3 regions of the Mesorhizobium sp. WSM4821 genome follow, and region 1 is predicted to be linked to each of the others. Evidence: riboswitches for the same ligand, from Rfam matches in the RefSeq annotation. Region 1 holds a riboswitch; each other region holds the start of a gene.
The links. Region 1 has a riboswitch for cobalamin ahead of AC0NID_RS19180 (CbtB domain-containing protein). Riboswitches for the same ligand answer to the same signal wherever they lie in the genome.

Region 1 (6,900 bases):
CAGCGCCAACCCGAAGGCGGCAGTTGTCTTGCCCTTGCCGGGCCCGGTGTTGACGATCAGCAGCCCCTTCTCGACCGTCTTCGCCGCGACCTCGGCGTCCTGCACCGCCTTGCGCTTGGCCATCTTGGCGCGGTGGCGTTCCTCATCCCTGTCGTTAATCGGCCCGTCTTCGATATGTGATTTGTCTTCGATGTGCTTGGTATCAGCCATGTCATTTCACCTTGAGCGGCAGCCCCGCCACCATCAGCAGCACCGTATCGGACACTGCCGCGACCTGCTGGTTGAGCCGGCCGGCGGTATCGCGAAACCGGCGGGCGAGCGTATTGTCGGGCACGATGCCCTGGCCGACCTCGTTGGAGACCACGAACCATGGCCCGCGCGGCCGCGACAGCACATCCGCCAACCCCTGGCATTCGGCCTCGATGTCGCGTTCGGCCAGCATATGGTTGGACAGCCACAGCGTAAGGCAGTCGATCAGGACAGGCCGGCCGTCGGGCAAAGCCTCGATCGCGCCGACGAGATCGAGCGGTGCATCGACAGTCGTCCAGCCCTCGCCGCGCCGCGACCGGTGCAGCGCGATGCGCTCGCGCATTTCGCCGTCGTAAGCCTCGGCGGTGGCGATATAGGTCCACGGCGCCGGACAGGCCGTTACCAGTCCTTCGGCGTGCGCGCTTTTGCCGGAACGCGCACCGCCGATGACCAGGATCAAGTTCCCGCCGGGAGTAACGCGATCAGGCAAAGCTGTCGCGCAGGCTGGTCGCCGTGCCGGTGAAACGGCCACGCACCACGCCGACGACGACGCCGAGCACCAGCCAGAACACCAGATTGGTCAGCGTTACCGCCACCACGAACTGGTGGTGCAGGCCTTCCGGGATCGGCGACTCGAAACTGTCGGGCTGCGGAGCACCGACGATATGCGGCGCCACGATCAGCGCCACGGCAAGGAGCGCCAGCGGCAGCGACTTGCGGAAGGCAAGCAGGCCGAGACCGGCCGCCGTCGCCGCCACGGTTGCCCACCACCAGATCTGGCGCTGGGCGAGATCGGCCGCCGGCATCGCCGGCAGTTCGGGCGGCAGGCCAAGGTTCGGAGCCAGCGTGAACACGGCAAAGCCGGCAAGGCCCCAGAACAGGCCATGGCGCCAATTGCCGATGCCGCCGGCGAACTCCGAAGCGGCGACCAGGATCAGCGCGAAGCCGATGCCGGTGACGACGTTGGCAACGACGTTGAAGGCGAATCGCTCGGAACCGTCGGCCGGCGCCCAGCCTTCGTCTTCCGGAGCGGCAGCTTCGGCCGTCGCCGCTCTGGTCATGGCATCGGTATCGGTGGCGTTCGCGACGGGCGCCGCGGCATGGTCATGCGTGTGGCCGCCGCCGGCCTGTTCGTAGGCTTCAGCCTTGAGAATGAGCGGCACGGTGGCGTAGGCCTGCATGCAGGCGAGGACGGCGCCGGCCACAATCCCTGCGATCGCCGCGATGAACACGACGTTGCGAAACAGTGTCATGATGTCAGCCCCTCGTCAGTGGCAGGGAAATGCCATCGAGTGGCGATAGTCGTGGGCGGCGTTATGCACCGCATCGATTTGCGAGAAGCCGACGAAGCCCATGACGAAAATGCCGAGAAACGCAGCAAGCGCCAGTTGCATGAAGCGCGACTGCGAGGAGACGGAAGCGCCGAGGGACACGGAAGGGGTATTCATGTCTTGTCCTTTCGCCCTCCACCCGAGGGCATAGAAGTCAGTTTTCCTGTCGCCGGCAGGTCTCCTGGCTCGCGGATCAGCGCCCTTCCCCACCTTCCCGAAGAAAACCTTCAGTGGCATATGGAGAGGACTACCGCACACAGTTGCGGGGGCAGCCACGGCATTGGGCAAATTTCGCCCTCACCGCATTCCCTCTTGGTTCCAAAGGAACCGACGACGGGTGCGACTATAGGCAGAATCTCCGCGCCCGGCAAACCAAATTCCGTCAGCGGTCAGCTGGAATGCGTCACTTGGCTTCAGCCTCCCAATGAGACGATCCGATTGGCGACCAGTTGCTGCAGCTGCCAAAGATGGCGGTCGTGAATGCCGCGCTCTTCCAGGTTTTTCACCGTGTTGTAGAGGTAGTCGACGCCTGATCCCCAGTGTCCGCAGGACGTGGTCAGTCTTTCGACCACCTCGTGCTCATCGAGCGAACCAGCATAGGTGATGCCGCTGCGATTGATGACGAAAGCCAGCGCCCTCAACGGACCGCCATCGCTCGCGAGTCTGAGAATACGAGGCATATAGCTTGTCGGCTTCAGCGTCATTTCGCGTCGGAAAAGCCTGCCCAATTGCTGCCGCCGATCGCCATCGGTCAGCCGAAAAGCGATGCCCTTGCACTGCCCTCCACGGTCCAGAGCCATCATCAGGCCGGGGCGATCCTTGGTGCCGCGCCAGCGCGTCATGTTCATGCAAAAAGACCGGTGCCAGCCACGCACCACGGCGACACGTTCCTCGACATGGTCGATTTCGGGTTTCCAGATCAGCGAACCGTAGCCGAACAGCCACAACGGTTCGGCGGCAGGGAGTTCTGCCTGCAACGCGTCCAGCATCGCGTCATAGTCGCCATCATCCAGATGCATGGCATCCGGGTCAGGTCCAGCATCCTGGACCTCGCGCCAACAACGCGCAACCAGCTCCGGCGTAAGCGCCATCTGTCGTGTGGCCACGTTCCAGATCCCTTTTCTTGCCGCATGATTATGCGTCCTGCTCGAGACTCGCAATGCCGTCACCGCGATTGACAATTTTCGCGGCTGGGTGTCGGCTGGCACATCACTGGAAACCTGCCATGCAGCCCAGCCACAGCGAGCATGACCCCTATAACGGTCTGACCCGGGCCGAGCCGACGCTGCCGGCGTCGGACTACTGGGAGCTGAACGCCTATCAGCGCGATCTCGACGCCATCTGGTATCGAAACTGGCTGCTCGTCTGCCGCGAGGCCGACCTTGCCCAGCCGCTGGCGTTCAAGACATTCCGTGTCGGCACGCAGGAGATTGTCGTGCTGCGCGACGAGACCGGCACCCTTCGGGCCTTCCACAACACTTGCCGGCATCGCGGCTCGCAGCTTTGCCGGGAAAGCCAAGGACGGCTGAAGGCGCGGCTCATCACCTGCCCCTATCATGCGTGGTCTTATTCGCTGCGCGGCGATCTCGTGCGGGTGCCGTCGAAATCGCTGCCCGAAGGCTTCGACAAGGCCGATCACCCGCTCTACCGCGTGGCGCTGTCGGTGTGGCGCGGTTTTGTCTTCGTCAATCTGGAGGAAGACGCCGCCGGCTCGGCTGAAGCATCCTTCGATCCCACATCCGGCAATCTCGCCAACTGGCCGCTGGAAACGCTGGTGACCGGTCACGTGCTGCGCAAGGTGATGAACTGCAACTGGAAAATCTTCTGGGAGAACTTCAACGAGTGCCTGCATTGCCCGGGCGTTCACAAGGACCTGTCGCGGTTGGTGCCGATCTTTGGCCGCGGCCTGATGGGACGGCATGACGACCCGGAATGGGCCCGTCACGCCGACAATGACGCGCCGGAATTTTCCGGTGGCCTGCGGGCCGGGGCCGAGACCTGGTCGCGCGACGGTCACGTACACGGTCCGGTCTTTTCCGACCTGACGCCCGCCGAGCGCGCCGCCGGGCAGACCTACGCGACCAACCTGCCGTCGATGTTCATCGTCGGCCATGTCGACTATGTCAGGACCGTACGGCTGGTGCCGCTTGGACCCGAGCAGACCGAACTCACCGCCGAATGGCTTTTTTCGCCCGAAGCGCTCGCCGATCCAACGGCGGATCTCGACAACATCGTCGCCTTCGGCAGGCAGGTGCTCGAGGAAGACGCTGATATCTGCGAGGTCAACCAGAACGGCCTGCGCTCGAGGCGCCACGAGGCCGGCGTGCTGATGCCCGAGGAATATGACCTGCACCGCTTCCATAACTGGGTGCGCGAGCAGCGTGCGACGCTTTCATCCAAGCCGTGAAGATCAAGGGGATTTGGCCCGCCTTCTTTTGTCCGGGGCAACCATGATAGTCGTCTTGCAGTGCTGAATCAGATTGCGAGACCATGAGCATTCCTACGCTGACCGCCTCCGTTCAGGATCCGCCGAAGCTGAAGCGAATCGTCGCCATCGACGTGGCCCGCGGCATCGCTTTACTTGCCATGGCGAGCTACCACTTCACCTGGGATCTCGAATTCTTCGGCTACGCCGACCCTGGCCTGACCGCCTTCGGCTGGTGGAAATTCTACGCGCGCTGCATCGCCTCGACCTTCCTGTTCCTGGTCGGCGTCAGCCTGTTCCTCGCTCACGGCAAAAAAATCCGCTGGAACGGCTTCTGGAAACGTTTCGCCATGGTCGCCGGGGCGGCGTTCGCGATATCGGCCGCCACAAGGCTTGCCACGCCGGACAGCTTCATCTTCTTCGGCATCCTGCACGAGATCGCACTGGCCAGCCTGCTCGGCCTGGCGTTCCTGCGGCTGCCGGCGCTGCTGACGCTTGTTGTCGCGGCTTTCGTCATCGCCGCACCGCTCTACCTCAGGTCCGAGATCTTCGACCATCCGGCCCTGTGGTGGGTCGGCCTGTCGGCAACCAATCCGCGCTCCAACGACTATGTCCCGCTGTTGCCGTGGTTCGGCGCCGTGCTTGCGGGCATCTCGGCGGCAAAACTCGCCTCCGCCTCCGGCGTGCTGACGCGGCTGGCGGGGCTGACGTCCGGTCGCTGGACAAATCCGCTGGTCTTTATCGGCCGTCACAGCCTCGCCTTCTATCTGATCCACCAGCCGGTGCTGATCGGCTCGATCTGGCTGTTTTCGCAGATCATGCCGGCACAGGTCGAAACCAGGCAGGTCACCTTCCTGAAAGAGTGCCAGGCATCATGCGAGCAATCGCGCGACACGGAGTTCTGCTCCAGCTATTGTGTGTGCATGCTCGATACGCTCGAACGCGAGGCCACGCTTGATCGGCTCTACCGCAACGACCAGGCTGCGGAATGGCAGGCACATCTCGGCGAACTCGCCGGCGCCTGCACCGCCAAAGCCGACAGCACTTTGATGGAGGGAGGAGCACAATGACCGACGAGCGGCCGAAACTGGGGCAGCCGAAATCCGGGCAGCCGAAACCGGGGCTCATACCATGGCCGCCGCTGATCTATCTTGCGGCCATCGCCATCAGCATCGCGCTTGGCCTGCTTTACCCGCTGCCATGGATCGGCGGCCTTCTCGGCGACATCCTGTTCGCGGCCGGCTGGGTGGCCTTACTCGGCGTGGTCTCACTCTGGTTCACGGCGATCCGCACCATGTTCCGGGCAAAGACGACGCTCCACCCAAACGCCGTGCCGGACCATCTGGTCACATCCGGCCCCTTCGCCGTCAGCCGCAACCCGATATATCTGGCCAACACGCTGCTGCTGATCGGCGTGGCCCTTGTCTCGGGGATCGCATGGTTCCTGCCGCTGGCAATCATCGCGGCCTTCGCAACGCAGAAGTTGGCGATCGAGGGCGAGGAAAAGGTGCTGGCGGCGAAATTCGGCAAGAAGTACCGCGATTACGCGAAAAGGGTGCGGCGCTGGATCTGATGGCGGCGAAATCAGCCCGAAGCCTTGCCCGACGCGCGTCCCGTGTCCGGCAACAGTTTCCGGCCGACATAGAACAGCGCCGAGATCAACAGCACGATACCAAGGACGACGGCCGGTCCCACCAGGGCGAAACGCGATGGCGAGACATAGCCCTCGCGAAACGCCCGGTGCAGCAGGGCGGCGCTGACCGGCAGATTCAGAACGAGAGCGGTCGCGGTGCCCGGCATATAGCGGCCCATGGCCAATGTGGCGAGGAGATGCGGAAAGGCCACATTGAGCAGCATCGCCAGCGCATAACCGGTCAGGACATAGGCGCCGAAACTCTCCCGTCCCTGCACGGTGGCGATCAAGGCGGCAACGCCGGCGAGAACCGTGAGTACGAACACCGCGAACCGGAATTCACTGGCTCCAACGCGACGATGCCAACGCCCTGCTTGCCCGGACCAGGCAGGTAGAAAAGCGGCCTCCTCCAGATTGTGGATGGCGACCACGGCGGCGAACAGCCAAGCGAGAATGATGAACATGATTTGATTGATCGCCGGTTAGAGAGTGCCTGGCGAATAGACATCGGGATCGGTCAGGTGTTTACGCCGAGCTCCACCAGCCGCTCGACGCAGGATTCCTCGGCCTGGTCGAGCTCCGCCAGGGTCTCCTCGAGGTCCCGGCGCTTCTGGCGCAGATCCTCGCGCTTTTCCTCGATACGCTTGATCATCAGATTGAGTTGACCGACCTCCCCGGGCGGCTCCTTGTACATCTGGATGATTTCGCGGATTTCGTTGATCGAAAAGCCAAGCCTCTTGCCGCGCATGATCTGGCGGATGAGATGGCGGTCCGACGGGCGAAACAGCCGCGTGCGGCCGCGCCGTATCGGCTGCACCAGCCCCTCGTCCTCGTAGAAGCGCAGCGTCCGCGTCGAAACATCGAATTCGCGGGTCAGTTCGGTGATCGAGTAATATTCCCGCATCGTCACTCCAAATGCCCGGAAAACGGCGCGATCGCCCAACATGCGGCAATGCCCTTCATTCCCAAAGGGGCTCATCCCGTGCCGGAATCGACCGGTAGCTCTCCGTCGAAACTTCGCACGCAACTTACGTAAAAGTCAATTGAACGCCTTGTCAGGCTCCCGCGCCCAGATGCAGCCACCAGGTGGCAAGGCTGAGGAAGGCGAGAAAACCGATAACGTCGGTAATCATCGTCGTGAAGATTGATGACGAAATCGCCGGATCGGCGCCCAGCTTGTCGAGGAACAGCGGAATCAGAATGCCGCCGAGTGCCGCGGCCAGCATGTTGAGGATCATCGCCGCGGCAATGACGAAACCGAG
Region 2 (6,900 bases), 3.3 Mb from region 1:
TGATATCCTAGGGGCGGCAGCGGCGAGATCCAACACAAGCGGGTCCAGCAGTAAGCGAGTCGCCTCGCCGCCTGCGCAAGAACCTCGGTGAAGATCTCCTGAGGCCTCAACGCCGGAATGCACGCGACGCAACAGATTCTTCAAAGAAAATCGCGGACTTTTTGCACTCTAAACCGCTGAGAATATGTACCTTGAGCCAATCACTTGGGCCGCGGGTCGAGACCGTGGCGCCGTGGCCCGACCAAAGCAGAGCCGGAGGGAGCATTTGCCTTGGTCGAGGAGATGTATCGGAAGCAATCTGCGATGCGGTCGGGCGTATTCACCTCGTCGGGACGGCAAGATTGCCTCTGAAAGCGTGGGAGAACGCCAAATGGAGGAAGTCAATACAAGGAGTGCCGGCCGATGATGACACTGGTCAGGCGCCTAAAGGCCGCGGCTCATCTTGATCGACTTCGAATCCTGGGACTTTGTGCGCATGCGGACCTAACCGTCTGCGAGCTAGCAGAAATTCTGAGCCTGTCTCGCGAGCACGTGGTCGCACACGTTCGCCAGCTCGCCAGAGCCGGCTTTCTTCTCGGCAACGAACAGCGCCCCTGGCCTTCGTACCACCTCGAAGCAGGAGGCTCGGAAGGCGGCTTGGTTCAATTGTTGGTTGATCTCCTGCCCCACGGCGATGGCCATCACAGACAAGACCTACAGCGCCTGGAGGCGATACAGGGCGGGCGGTCCAAGGTGACCGCCTGCTTGTCCTGAAACTTAGTCCCAATGGAGCGCGAAGCTGATATGGATAATTCGACTGGCGGCGCCATCGCGGAGCTTGACACTTGCGAGTGGCCTCACCTGGCGGTCGCAGATTCTCGCGTTCACGAGCTGCTTTTAAGACAGGAGCGCCAGGAGCGGACGACCCTCAAACTTATCGCCTCCGAGAACTTCGCGTCCTCCGCGGTGCTGGAAGCGACCGGGTCTATTTTCACCAACAAGTATGCCGAGGGATATCCCGGCGCGCGCTACTACACCGGAAACGAGATTGTCGATGAGCTTGAGAACCTCGCCATTGAGCGATTGAAGGCGCTATTCGGCTGTGAACACGCCAACGTGCAGCCTTATTCCGGCTCGCCGGCCAATCAGGCTGTCTGTCGAGCGCTGTTGTGTCCGGGAGACAAGATGATGGGATTGACCCTTCCCGGCGGGGGGCATCTGACGCACGGTTGGGCCGTAAACTTCTCCGGCACTGACTATCAGCGAGCTCCGTACGGGCTCCACGAAAAGACACAGCAGATTGACCTTGACCGCTTGCGCGAGATAGCCAAACGGGAACGACCGAAGCTCATTTGGGTCGGCGGAACTGCTTATCCGCGCATCTTTGACTATGAGGCAATGGCCGACATTGCTTCGGAGGTGAACTCCTATCTGGTAGCCGACATCGCCCACATCAGCGGCCTCATTGTCGCAGGAGTGCATCCGAATCCCGTTGGCCATTGCGATGTTGTCACCAGCACCTCTCACAAATCGATCCGCGGCCCCCGCGGTGGTTTCATCTTGTCAAAGAATGAAGACCGCTATCAGGCGCTCTACCATTCCAAGAGCAAACACAATCTGGCCAAACGCATAGACCGTGCCGTGTTCCCTCTCCTCCAGGGCGGACCTCACATGAATACGATTGCCGCGCTAGCTGTCGCTCTGCACGAAGCAGGGAATGCATCCTTCCGTGTGTACGGTCAGCAGATCGTCCACAACGCCAAGGCTCTGGCCCAGGCCCTTCTGGAGCGAGGTTATGAACTCGTCACGGGGGGCACTGACAATCACATGCTGATCCTTGATCTTAGGGACCGGCCGCTGTCGGGGAAAGCCTATGCCGAGCGCTTGTCGCAAGCAGGTATCATTACGAATTTCAACATGGTGCCGGGCGACCGGCGCCATCCCGCGCTCACCAGCGGCATTCGGCTAGGCACGCCAGCAGTGACATCGGTGGGGATGCGCGAGGCGGAGATGGTGCAGATTGCAGCCTTCATCGACCTGGTTTGCCGCCAGCCCGATGATTCGGACGTCCATGCCCGCGTGCGCAGAGACGTTGCCGACTTCTGCGCTGCGTTCGACGTGCCTGGCATCTCCGACAGGTAAGGCGGCCGGATCAACTGTCACATCCAATTCCACCGTTTGAAGCGAGGACATTCCATGACCAGACAATTCGTGTTCTCTTCCGAATCCGTCGGCGCGGGGCATCCCGACAAGATGGCCGACAATATCTCAGATGGCGTGCTTGATGCGATCCTTTGCAGGGATCCTACGGCCCGAGTTGCTTGTGAAGTGTTGGTGAAGTCAGGGATGGTCGTTCTGGCTGGCGAGATTACCAGCCATGCGCAGATCGACTACAGCCAAGTTGCCCGCAATGTCATTTTGGACATTGGATATGACGACGATGCGATCGGCTTTGACGGCCGGCGTTGCGCCGTGATCTTGGCCTTGACCGAGCAGTCGCCTGACATCAGCCAGGGGGTCGACGAGGGACGAGGGCAGGATCTCGAGCAGGGAGCGGGGGATCAGGGCCTCATGTTCGGGTACGCGTGCAACGAGACCGAAACATTGATGCCGTTGCCAATCCAACTCGCTCACGATTTGACAAAAAAACAGGCAGAGGTGCGCCAAACCGGACGCCTTGGCTGGCTTCGCCCAGACGTTAAATCTCAAGTGTCCGTCCGCTATGAGGGTTTGCGCCCGGTAGCGCTTGATACCATAGTCCTGTCGACGCAGCATGACGAGGAGGTCTCACAAGCCACGGTGCGCGAAGGCGTCATTGAGGAGATCATAAGGCCGGTCTTGCCTCACGACGACCTGGATACGAAGGGGATAAGATTCCTGGTGAATCCAACAGGCCGGTTCGTGGTCGGTGGGCCGCGCGGCGATTGCGGGCTTACCGGCCGCAAGATCATCGTCGATTCCTACGGCGGTATGGGACGTCACGGCGGCGGTGCCTTTTCGGGCAAGGACCCGTCGAAGGTCGATCGATCGGCCGCCTATGCGGCGCGGTACGTCGCAAAAAACGTCGTTGCCAGCGGACTTGCGGAGGTCTGCGAGGTTCAGCTTGCTTATGCGATCGGTGTGGCCGCACCGGTGTCAGTCCTCGTCAATACATTCGGAACCGCGAAGATTGATGAAAAGAGGATCGAGCACGCCGTCCTTGAGCTTTTCGATCTCCGGCCGAAAGGCATTATCAAGGCGCTTGATCTCTTACGGCCGATTTACCGCAAGACCGCTACATACGGACACTTCGGCCGCGAAGAGCCGGAGTTCACCTGGGAAAAGACGGACAGAGCTGACGATCTTTTGCGAGAGGCAGGACCGGCAGCTGCGTGATGCACCGGTATTGGATGCGTCGGCATAGGGCGACCCATTCCAAACTGGCCAAAACAGGCCGGCCCCGGCGTGGCAAAAAGCCGGCTCGGGTTTTGGCGGAGATTTTGATGCCGGATTATGACGTGCTTTGCATCGGCAATGCCATTGTCGACATCATCGCCCAGTGCGACGAGGAATTCCTCGAGACCAACGGCATCATCAAGGGCGCGATGAACCTCATCGACACACAGCGCGCCGAGCTGCTCTACAGCCGCATGGGCCCGGCGATCGAGGCCTCCGGCGGCAGCGCCGGCAACACGGCGGCCGGCGTCGCCAGCTTCGGAGGCCGCGCCGCTTTCTTTGGCAAGGTCTCCAACGATGCGCTGGGCGAAATCTACGCCCACGACATCCATGCGCAGGGCGTCGCCTTCGACACCACGCCGCTCGAGGGTGAGCCGCCGACGGCGCGCTCGATGATCTTCGTCACGCCCGACGGCGAGCGCTCGATGAACACCTATCTCGGCGCCTGTGTCGAGCTTGGCCCTGAGGATGTCGAAGCCGACAAGGCGTCTGGCGCCAAGGTCACCTATTTCGAAGGCTACCTGTGGGATCCGCCGCGCGCCAAGGAGGCAATCCGCCAGACGGCGAAGCTGGCGCACGCAGCAGGCCGCGAAGTGTCGATGACCCTGTCGGATTCGTTCTGCGTCGACCGCTACCGCGACGAATTCCTTGAGCTGATGCGTTCGGGCACGGTCGATATCGTCTTTGCCAACAGCCACGAGATCAAGTCGCTCTACCAGACGTCGTCCTTCGACGAGGCGCTGGCGCAGATCCGCAAGGATTGCCGGATCGCCGCCGTGACCCGCTCGGAAAAAGGCTCGGTGATCGTGCGCGGCGACGAGACCGTGGTCATCCAGGCGACCGCCATCAAGGAACTGGTCGACACGACGGGCGCCGGCGATCTCTATGCCGCCGGCTTCCTGCATGGCTACACGCAAGGCCGCGACCTGCAGACTTGCGGCGATCTTGGCTCACTGGCGGCCGGCTTGGTGATCCAGCAGATCGGCCCCAGGCCACGGCAGAATCTGCGCCGCGAGGCTGAGCAGACTGGGTTGCTGTAAGGCGGCTTTTCGGCCACGTATAGCCCACCTTCCGTTGTGCAGGCTGTCCAGACAAGCGCGTGTAAATCGAACGTACCAGCCCGAGAAGGATGCCGGTTTTTTTCCAAAATTACTGATTGTTGAGGCTCAGGAACGTTGTCGCACTTCGACCAGCACTGCCGTCCGATCACGAATGGCCAACACGCGCCATTTTGACGAAGTCGTTTGAGACCGGATCGTACAAAAGGCAGATTGCCCGAGGGCCGAGCCACAGTCTGCAAACACCGGAGAGTCGCGCAGAAGGCTCAGCTCGACGGCGACTTGGAAACACGCCGCAGGCTAACAATTCACATAAACACATATACATTTGTTTATACGAAATTGACAAGAAAGTGGGCTACTGCGATTGTCCGCATGTCGTGGTTCTCCGCAAGGCGTTGCCGTAGCGGAGCTAAGAGGGGAGCCGGTGCAATGCCTACGCTGCCCCCGCAACTGTAAGCGGCGAGCCAAACCCATCAATGTCACTGGGGCGAACTGCCCCGGAAGACGTGGCAGAGGCTGTGACCCGCGAGTCAGGAGACCTGTCACGACGAACAACGTCCGCGGGCGGGGTGTCTGGTGGTCGCGGCAGCTCGGCGTTGATGCCGGCCTGCCAGCGCCTTCCTTGTCCCGGCCCCAACCATCGGGGTATGGAATGAATGTCTCCCAGCAAGTTCCCATAGCAACGCTTGGCGTGCCGCGTATCGGTCGCCGGCGTGAACTGAAATTCGCGCTCGAAAGCTACTGGTCCGGAAAATCGTCTGCTGCCAACCTTCTGGCGACGGCGAAGGCACTGCGTGCCGCCAGATGGAGCGAGCAGCACGCCCGCGGCGTGTCGAAAATCCCGTCGAACGATTTCTCACTGTATGACCATGTGCTCGACACCGCAGCAATGGTCGGCGCCGTCCCAGCTCGTTACGGCTGGACGGGCGGCGAGGTCCCGCTTGACATCTACTTCGCGATGGCGCGCGGGACGCAGGGCGATAGCGCGGGGTGCGGACACGCCAGTCACGGGCATGCAGTTCAGGGGCAGCGCGTGACCGCGATGGAAATGACCAAATGGTTCGACACCAACTACTACCTCGTGCCGGAGCTTGGCGACGATCAGACCTTCGCCCTCTCGGCGACGAAACCAGTCGATCACTTTCTGGAGGCAAAAGAGCTCGGCATCCATACACGCCCGGTCATCCTTGGACCGGTGACCTTCCTCAAGCTGGCGAAGTCTCCCGACCAGGGCTTCAATCCCATAGCGCTGCTACCGCGCCTGCTGCCGGTCTACGAGCAACTCCTGCAGAGGCTGGAGCTCTCGGGGGCCGACTGGGTGCAGACGAGCCGGCGCTTGTGCTCGATCTCAACCCGAACGAACGAGCTGCCTTCGAATTCACCTACGGGCAGCTGTCGAAAGCCGCGCCCAAGGTGAAAATTATGCTGGCTACCTATTTCGGGCCGCTAGGAAACAATCTCGAGACCGCGCTTTCGCTGAGCCTGGCGGGGCTGCATCTCGACCTCGTGCGCGCTCCCGAGCAGTTGGAGACGGTTGGTCGGCTCGCACCGAAGGATCTGGTGCTCTCACTTGGCCTGATCGACGGCCGCAATGTCTGGCGCGCGAACCTGACCGCCATTCTCGACGGCATCAAGCCGGTCATCGCCGGTTGGCCGCTGGACCGTGTCGAAATTGCGCCTTCCTGCTCGATGCTTCACGTGCCGATGGACCTGCGGATGGAGACCGCGCTCGATGTAGACGTCCGTTCGTGGCTGGCATTCGCCGCCCAGAAGACTGAAGAGCTGCTCGTGCTGGCCCAAGCCTTGTCCGAAGGCAGGGAGGCCGTAACAAGCTGAAGGCTTCTGATGAGGCGGCCGCCGCGCGCGCAATGTCGACAAAGGCCCACGATCCGCTCGTCCGCGGGCGCGTCAGCAGCATTGACGGCGCCATGAAGCAACGAAAGAGCGCATTTGCCAAGCGCTCGAGAGTCCAGGCTGACACGCTCGCCCTGCCGCTGTTCCCGACGACGACCATCGGGTCCTTCCCGCAAACGCCCGAGGTGCGCAGGGCGCGCTCCGCTCATGCGAAGGGCCGACTGAGCTATATCGACTACCAGGCCTTTCTGAAGAAGGAGACCGAGGCGGCGGTCCGCTGGCAGGAGGAGATCGGGCTGGACGTGCTGGTACATGGCGAGTTCGAACGCAACGACATGGTGCAGCATTTCGGCGAGCAGCTGTCCGGCCTCGCCTTCACCCAGCATGGCTGGGTGCAAAGTTATGGCTCCCGACTCGTGCGCCCTCCCATCATCTTCGGCGACGTATCGCGGCCCAATCCGATGACGGTCTTCTGGTGGCAATTTGCCCAGTCGCTGACGAAAAAGCCGGTGAAGGGCATGCTCACTGGTCCAGTGACGATTTCTTAACTGGTCTTTTGTGCGCGACGACG
Region 3 (6,900 bases), 3.1 Mb from region 1:
GCGCCAGCGACCCGCCGGCCAGGCGTTTTTTTTCGGGTTTCGGTGCCGTCGCGGCAGGCGACAACAGCAGATGGCAACCAGCCGGGCGGCGAGCTGTGGGGCCAGCAAGGCATCGCGAGGTCGTTGTCAAGATTTCGGTTGCCCGCCAAACCATCTTCGAGAAGACTGTTGAAGGCCGGCGGACGGCCCCAGGCAAACGGCCCCAGGCAAACGGCCCCAGGCAAACGGCCCCATGTAAACGGCCCCATGTAAACGGATTGTCTCGATGGTCACCCGCGGCTTTTTTTCAGGACGAAAACCTCCGACGGATGCGGATGCGCGCATCCCGCCGGGGCAGTATCTCGAGCAAGGCTTCCCGGTGCTTTCAGCCGGGCCGACACCACGCGTGCGGACCGAGGACTGGTCGTTCACGCTCAAACACGGACCGCGGCCGATCAAGAAGTGGAATTGGACAGATTTCAACGCGCTGCCTCTGACCAAGATGACGCGCGACATTCATTGCGTGACCGCATGGACCAAGTTCGACACGGCGTGGCAGGGCGTGCTGGTCGACGACATTCTTGCCGATGCCGGCATCGAGCCGCCCACCGCCTTCACGCTGGCGCTCTCCTTCGACGGCTACACAACCAACGTGCCGACGAAGGATATCACCGCCGGCAAGGCGATGGTGGCGCTGCTTTACGAGGGCAAGCCGATCACGCCCGACCATGGCGGCCCGGCGCGGCTGCTGGTTCCGCATCTCTATTTCTGGAAGTCGGCCAAATGGCTGAACGGGCTGCAGTTCACCGAGCGCGACGAGCCGGGGTTCTGGGAACTGCGCGGCTATCACATCTATGGCGACCCGTGGCGCGAGCAGCGCTATACGGGCGATCCATGAGCGAGGCAGCGACGGCGCGGTCACCCTGGCAGACGGTCGCCATCACCGGCATCGAAAAGCGCACGCCCCGCGTCACCAGCTTTTTCCTCCGGCCGTCGCGGCCCTTCGACTATCGCGCCGGGCAGCATGTCGATGTCAGGCTGACGGCGCCGGACGGCTATCAGGCGCGCCGCTCCTATTCCATCGCCTCGGCGCCGGAATCGGGCGAGACGATCGAACTGGCGATTGAAAAACTCGACGACGGCGAGGTCTCGCCGTTCTTTCATGAGGTGGCAGCGGTCGGCGACGAGGTCGAACTGCGCGGACCGCTCGGCGGCCACTTCGTCTGGTCCGACAGCGACGGCGGCCCGCTTCTGCTGGTCGGCGGCGGGTCGGGCGTGGTGCCGCTGATGGCGATGATCCGCCATCGTGCGGCGCTGAAATCGGTGGTGCCCGCGGCATTGGTGTTTTCCGCGCGAATCTGGGAGGAGGTGATCTTTCGCGACGACCTGATCGGCCTCCACGATCGTCGGGACGGCTTCGATCTGCTGCTGACGCTGACGCGCGAGGCCGCCCGGCGCCCGGCCGACTATTCGCGGCGGGTCGATGCCGCGATGATGGTGCAATCGATGGCGCGGTTGCCCGCGCCGCCAAGGCACGCCTTTGTCTGCGGCTCGAACGCCTTCGTGTCGGCCGCTGCCCAGGCGCTGATCGATGCCGGCGTTCCGGCAGGTTTTATCCGCACCGAGCGCTACGGGGTTTAGGCGGCCCGCCGGTCAGGCCTCGATTTCGATCGCCGTCAGCGGTTTCGAACAGCAGGCAAGGATGAAGCCGTCGTCGATCTCGTGATCGAGGATGCCGCCATTGTGGCTCATCTCGACCTGGCCCGAGAGCTTTTTCACCTTGCAGGTTCCGCACAGGCCGAACTCGCAGGCCGCCGGGATACGCACGCCCGAAGCGCGCGCCGTCTGCAGCACGGTCTGGCCGGCAACGCAGTCGGCGTCGACATCCGAAAGCGAGAATCGAATTGGCGTTGCGGCCTCAGTAGGGACCTCGACCCCGCCTTCTGCCGGCCCACCCCTTGCCGGCAAGGCAAACGGGGCCGGTATTTCCTCCACCGCCGGTGCGGCAAAGCTTTCCTGATGGTAGTTGGCCATGTCGAAGCCGGCGGCCTCCAGCATCTGCCGCACCGCGCGCATGAATGGATCGGGGCCGCAGCAGAAGATTTCGCGCTCGCGAAAATCCGGTGCCAAGAGCGGCAGCCGGATCGCGTCGATCCGGCCCATATGGCCGAACCAGCCCTCGCGGCTGGAGCGCTCCTCGATCATGAAGCCGAGCGACAGGCCCGGCATGCGGCTGCCCAGCAGTTCGAGCTCCTTGCGGAAGATGATCTCCTCGGGCTTTCGCGCGCAGTTGACGAAGCCGACATCGGTCCATGGCGCGCAGTCGTTCAGCCAGCGCAGCATCGACATCATCGGCGTCACGCCGGAGCCGGCCGAAATGAACAGATATTTGGCCGCGGGATGACTGTGCAGCGAAAAGTCGCCCGCCGGCCCATAGGCCTTCACGTGAACGCCGGGCTTCAGATTGTCGAACATCCAGCGCGTACCGATGCTGCCGTCCTGCGCCTTCACCGTCACCGCGATCGAGAACGGCCGCGACGGCGAGGACGACAGCGTATAGGTCCGCATCAGCTGGCCCTCAATGGTCGGCAATTCCAGCGTCACGAACTGTCCTGGTTTGTAGCGGAACCAGGTCTGGTTGTCGGAGCGGAAGGTGAAGGTCTTCACGTCAGGCGCCTCGTCGCTGACGCCGATCACTTCCAGCACCTGGAGCCTGTCGTTCCAGGGCGCCATCTCGTCGAGATGGCGGTAGAGCCCGAGGTCCGTCATCGCATTCATTCCTCAGATCTCAGGCGACGCTGCGCAACGCCGGCCGGCCGTCCTCGGCAAGCCGCGGCCCGATGAAGGACGCGTACCATTCGACGAACTGGATGACGCCGCCCTCATGCAACTCCGAATAGGGGCCGGGCTCATAGGCCGGCGACAGGATGCCGAAGGCGTTTTCCTCGACGATGCGGCGGTCCTGGTCGTTGGTCTCGGTCCAGACATGGGTGAGTTCGGCGAGATCGTAGTCGACGCCTTCGACCGCATCCTTGTGGACAAGCCATTTGGTGGTGACGGCCGTTTCCGTGGCACTGATCGGCAGCACGCGGAAGGTGACGGCATGATCGCCGAGGATATGGTTCCAGGTCGTCGGGTAATGGTAGAGCAGTAGCGAGCCGATGCGGTCGGTGGAAACGCTGTCGGAAAGGTTCTTCTTCACCGCGCGCCGTCCCGTCATCGTATAGCTGACGGCGTCACGCAGCAGCGGCGCGCGGGTGGCGCGATACTGCCCGGCCGGATCGATTCGGAACTTGCTCGGCAAGCCCGCCGCCTCGCATTTGGCCCAGTGAGCGAGCATTTCCGGATCGCTGTCGGCGCCCTGCACGCCGGTCACGGTCGGTGCTTCCGGGAATGTCTTGCACAGTTCCGGATGGTTGCCGGCGCAATGGTAGCACTCGCGGTTGTTCTCCCAGACGAGCTTCCAGTTGCCCTTCTCGACAATGGTCGATTCGAAGGCGACCTTTGCCTCGCGCAGCCGGTGCGGCAGGAGGTAAGGCTCGACCATCGCGCGCATCGGCGCGAAATCCGCGGGCTCCTTGGCCAGGCAGATGAAGATGTAGCCGCCGACGCTTTCGCAGGCGACCGGCTTCAGGCTGAACTGGCTCTTGTCGAAGCCATCCGCCATCTGCCTTGCGAACAAGAGCCGGCCGTCCAGCTCGTAGGTCCACTGGTGATAGGGGCAGACGAGCTTTGCCGCCGTGCCCTTGTCGGCGTTGCAGACGCGGCTGCCGCGATGGCGGCAGGAATTGTGGAAGGCGTTGATCTTGCCTTGCTGGTCGCGGACCAGCACGACCGGATAGTCGCCGATCTGGACGGTCATGTAGCTGCCCGGCTTCGGCAACTCGCAATCGTGGCCGATGAACAGCCAGTCGCGATACCAGATCAGCTCCATGTCGAGCTTGAAGAAATCGGAATCGGTGTAGAAGGGCTGTTCCAGCGAATAGCCTTGCCTGCGGCCGTGCAAGAGCCTCAGCATGTCGTTGCGCGCATCCATGTCCTGTCCTCATGTCCAAGGACTGAACTGGTGGTGATGGAGGAAGGATCGGCTGCACGTCGGCGATATGGCCGGGCATGCACTATCCGCCTCTTGACCGCCCACCGCGATCAGTCGAGTCTAGAATCTCGGGCTGGTTTCCGGGCTCTGGAGTATCCTTGCGGACGGTCGCGACACCTTCCCAGGCTTGTGACCCAGTGGTCTCCCGTTGCGACTTGAACTCCACCACCGTTGCGGGGGCAGCGCCGGGTTCTGACCGGCTTCCCAATTCTCCGCTTGGTCGTCACCATGCGGCACCTGAGTTGGCGTGATCTAATCATGACCGTCGGCCGTCTGTCGGCATGAAAGCGACATCGTATCCATGCGGCGCGACACGGCCGCGAAACCTGTTGGACCGGAGTGAGCAAGGGGTGAAATCGCCCTTCGCCGAGCGTTGCCGGCCCGAAAGCATGGCCGGATTTGGCCCATCGGCGGGGGCCGAACTGGTAAACGATTCGTTAGCAGGCTTCGAAATGCTTTTTAAGGGGTCTCTAAAATCGAACCGAACGGTTCGTTTCTGTTGACACTGCGTACAGGACGGTGTGAACGCAGACTCGCCAATTCGTCAAATGGCCGGGCGGTACGTTTGAGATAACCAACTGATAAACAAGCGGAAAATTTAGGTTGTAGGAAGGCTTGGCACAATTTCAAGATGCAGATTCTTGGTCCACGCGGAACAACTTCGTGATTGGAATCCGCAGGATGGCCTCCCCACATCGGGGCTGTCCGAACGACGCGGATTCCTCCCAAGACATGCCGCTGGACGGACGGAAAAATAAGATACTGGAGTACTAAAATGAAAAAGATCGCTCTTGCGGCCGTCGCCGTTCTGGCCATTACCGGCAGCGCCTTTGCTGAAGGCAGTGACCATTATGGGTCTGACGGCGCCAACCAGCCCGCCGTCGCGGCCGACAGCTCCTACACGGCTTCGATTCTGAATTCGGCTCCGGCCCAGAATCCGGTTCCGGCTGACGAGAAGCCCGTCCACGGCAGCGACCGTAACCTCTTCGGCAACAATTAACACTCGGTTCCAGACCATGATCCCGAACCTGCGGTTCGGAAAAGATCATGGTCAAACAAGCAGCGGCGGCATTGTCTTCATCAAGACCGCCGCGCTTGTGGGATACGAAAATCCAGGAGTATTGGAATGAAGAAGATCGCCCTTGCCGCCGCCGCGCTTTTGATTGCCGCCGGCAGCGCCTATGCCCGCAACGACAACGTCGGCGGAACCGACATCAACGAGCAGGCGACCGTCAACGTCGACAACACGCAGACGTCTTCGGTGCGCAACACCGGCTCGCCGGTCTATAAGCTGCTCAACTCGTCGGGCGACGTGCAGAAGTCCGCCCCGCACGGCAGCGACCGGAACCTGTTCGGCCGCTAGCGCTTCGGCTCGAAATCGGTTCCGATTTTCGGGAAGCACGATGTGTACGCTTCAACGGCGACCTGAATGCAAAAGAGCGGCGGGCTTGGCCCGCCGCTCTTTTTTTGCCCTCGCCAAACTGCCCATGTCCAGCAGTTCGGCTGCCGCTCTCTCAAGCTGCCTTTGCTTCCGCCTTGTGGAGTGTGAAGGAATGTCCATCCGCATCGAAGATGTGAAGGTCGCCGGCATCGGCAGTCAGCCGCAGCGCAGCACCCCGCTTGACTTCGACATTGCCGGGCAGCTTGGTCACCAGCGGCAGGTCGGCGCGGCCGATGTCGACATAGACGAGCTGGACCTCGCCGAGCTGCTCCACATAGTCCACCGTTCCCTCGAACAGATAGTCCGCGCCGGTGGCGATCATCAGATCCTCCGGCCGCACGCCGAAACTCACCACAGCACCCTTCGCCGAGGCCGGCGTGGCGATCGGCACCGTCGCCTTGCGGCCGCCGACATGGCTGACGACGGTCGGGTTGCCCGGTTTGTCGATCGTTGCCGGCAGGATGTTCATGGCAGGCGAGCCGATGAACTGGGCGACGAACAGATTGCCGGGTTTCTTGTAGAGCTCCATCGGCGTGCCGACCTGCTCGATATGGCCCTCCTTGAGCACGACGATGCGGTCGGCCAGCGTCATCGCCTCGACCTGGTCGTGGGTGACGTAGATCATCGTCGTGGCAGGCATCGATTCCTTGAGCTTGGCGATCTCGATGCGGGTGGCGACGCGCAGTGCCGCGTCGAGGTTCGACAGCGGCTCGTCGAACAGGAAGACCTTCGGGTTGCGCACGATGGCGCGGCCGATGGCGACGCGCTGGCGCTGGCCGCCCGACATCGCCTTGGGCAGGCGGTCGAGATATTTGGTCAGCTGCAGTATTTCCGCCGCCTGGCGCACCCGCTTGTCGATCTCGGCCTTGCTCTCCTTGCCGATCTTCATCGAGAACGCCATGTTGTCGTAGACGGTCATATGCGGATAGAGCGCATAGGACTGGAACACCATGGCTATGCCGCGTTTCGACGGCGGCACGTCGTTCACCACCTCGCCGGCTATTCTGAGCTCCCCGGAGGTGATTTCCTCAAGCCCGGCGATGGAGCGCAGCAAGGTCGACTTGCCGCAGCCCGAAGGGCCGACGAAGACGATGAACTCGCCCGACTTTATATCGAGGTCGATCCCATGGAGAATATTGAGATTGCCGTATGATTTCTTCACTTGCCTTAGCGTGACATCGGCCATGATTCCCTCCAGTGAATAGCAAATTCAGTCGATACGCCCGAACCAGGCGCCGTAGCCGCCGAGACGGATAGAGCCGGTGCCAGTCTGTCCCGAAAACCCGTGCCCCGGCAAGGGCTGCAGCGAGCGTCCGCCGAGATCGATTTCGGCCGGTCGGCTGCCGAGGTTGAAGACGCAGACGATCTGCTCGTTGCCCTCGCG

Region 2: linked by a shared signal. The riboswitch ahead of metE (5-methyltetrahydropteroyltriglutamate--homocysteine S-methyltransferase) and the one ahead of AC0NID_RS19180 (CbtB domain-containing protein) in region 1 are both predicted to bind cobalamin.
Region 3: linked by a shared signal. The riboswitch ahead of AC0NID_RS04010 (aromatic ring-hydroxylating oxygenase subunit alpha) and the one ahead of AC0NID_RS19180 (CbtB domain-containing protein) in region 1 are both predicted to bind cobalamin.

Annotation. Positions count from the first base shown of each region.
Region 1 covers NZ_CM148371.1:3,951,684-3,958,583, reverse strand. The annotation lists gene cobO (cob(I)yrinic acid a,c-diamide adenosyltransferase) at 1-123, opposite strand, end outside; gene cobU (bifunctional adenosylcobinamide kinase/adenosylcobinamide-phosphate guanylyltransferase) at 212-709, opposite strand; gene AC0NID_RS19185 (CbtA family protein) at 732-1,502, opposite strand; gene AC0NID_RS19180 (CbtB domain-containing protein) at 1,518-1,697, opposite strand; cobalamin riboswitch at 1,735-1,927, opposite strand; gene AC0NID_RS19175 (gamma-glutamylcyclotransferase) at 1,994-2,686, opposite strand; gene AC0NID_RS19170 (aromatic ring-hydroxylating oxygenase subunit alpha) at 2,806-3,987, shown strand; gene AC0NID_RS19165 (acetyltransferase domain-containing protein) at 4,071-5,075, shown strand; gene AC0NID_RS19160 (methyltransferase family protein) at 5,072-5,578, shown strand; gene AC0NID_RS19155 (HXXEE domain-containing protein) at 5,590-6,102, opposite strand; gene AC0NID_RS19150 (MerR family transcriptional regulator) at 6,156-6,542, opposite strand; gene mgtE (magnesium transporter) at 6,694-6,900, opposite strand, start outside.
Region 2 covers NZ_CM148371.1:27,159-34,058, forward strand. The annotation lists gene AC0NID_RS00120 (ArsR/SmtB family transcription factor) at 406-753, shown strand; gene AC0NID_RS00125 (serine hydroxymethyltransferase) at 784-2,121, shown strand; gene metK (methionine adenosyltransferase) at 2,176-3,354, shown strand; gene AC0NID_RS00135 (adenosine kinase) at 3,462-4,454, shown strand; cobalamin riboswitch at 4,837-5,036, shown strand; partial or broken gene metE (5-methyltetrahydropteroyltriglutamate--homocysteine S-methyltransferase) at 5,152-6,900, shown strand, end outside.
Region 3 covers NZ_CM148371.1:889,092-895,991, reverse strand. The annotation lists gene AC0NID_RS04025 (molybdopterin-dependent oxidoreductase) at 266-877, shown strand; gene AC0NID_RS04020 (FAD-binding oxidoreductase) at 874-1,620, shown strand; gene AC0NID_RS04015 (FAD-binding oxidoreductase) at 1,633-2,748, opposite strand; gene AC0NID_RS04010 (aromatic ring-hydroxylating oxygenase subunit alpha) at 2,768-4,015, opposite strand; cobalamin riboswitch at 4,130-4,331, opposite strand; gene AC0NID_RS04005 (DUF680 domain-containing protein) at 4,851-5,075, shown strand; gene AC0NID_RS04000 (DUF680 domain-containing protein) at 5,202-5,438, shown strand; gene AC0NID_RS03995 (ABC transporter ATP-binding protein) at 5,590-6,702, opposite strand; gene bglA (beta-galactosidase BglA) at 6,727-6,900, opposite strand, start outside.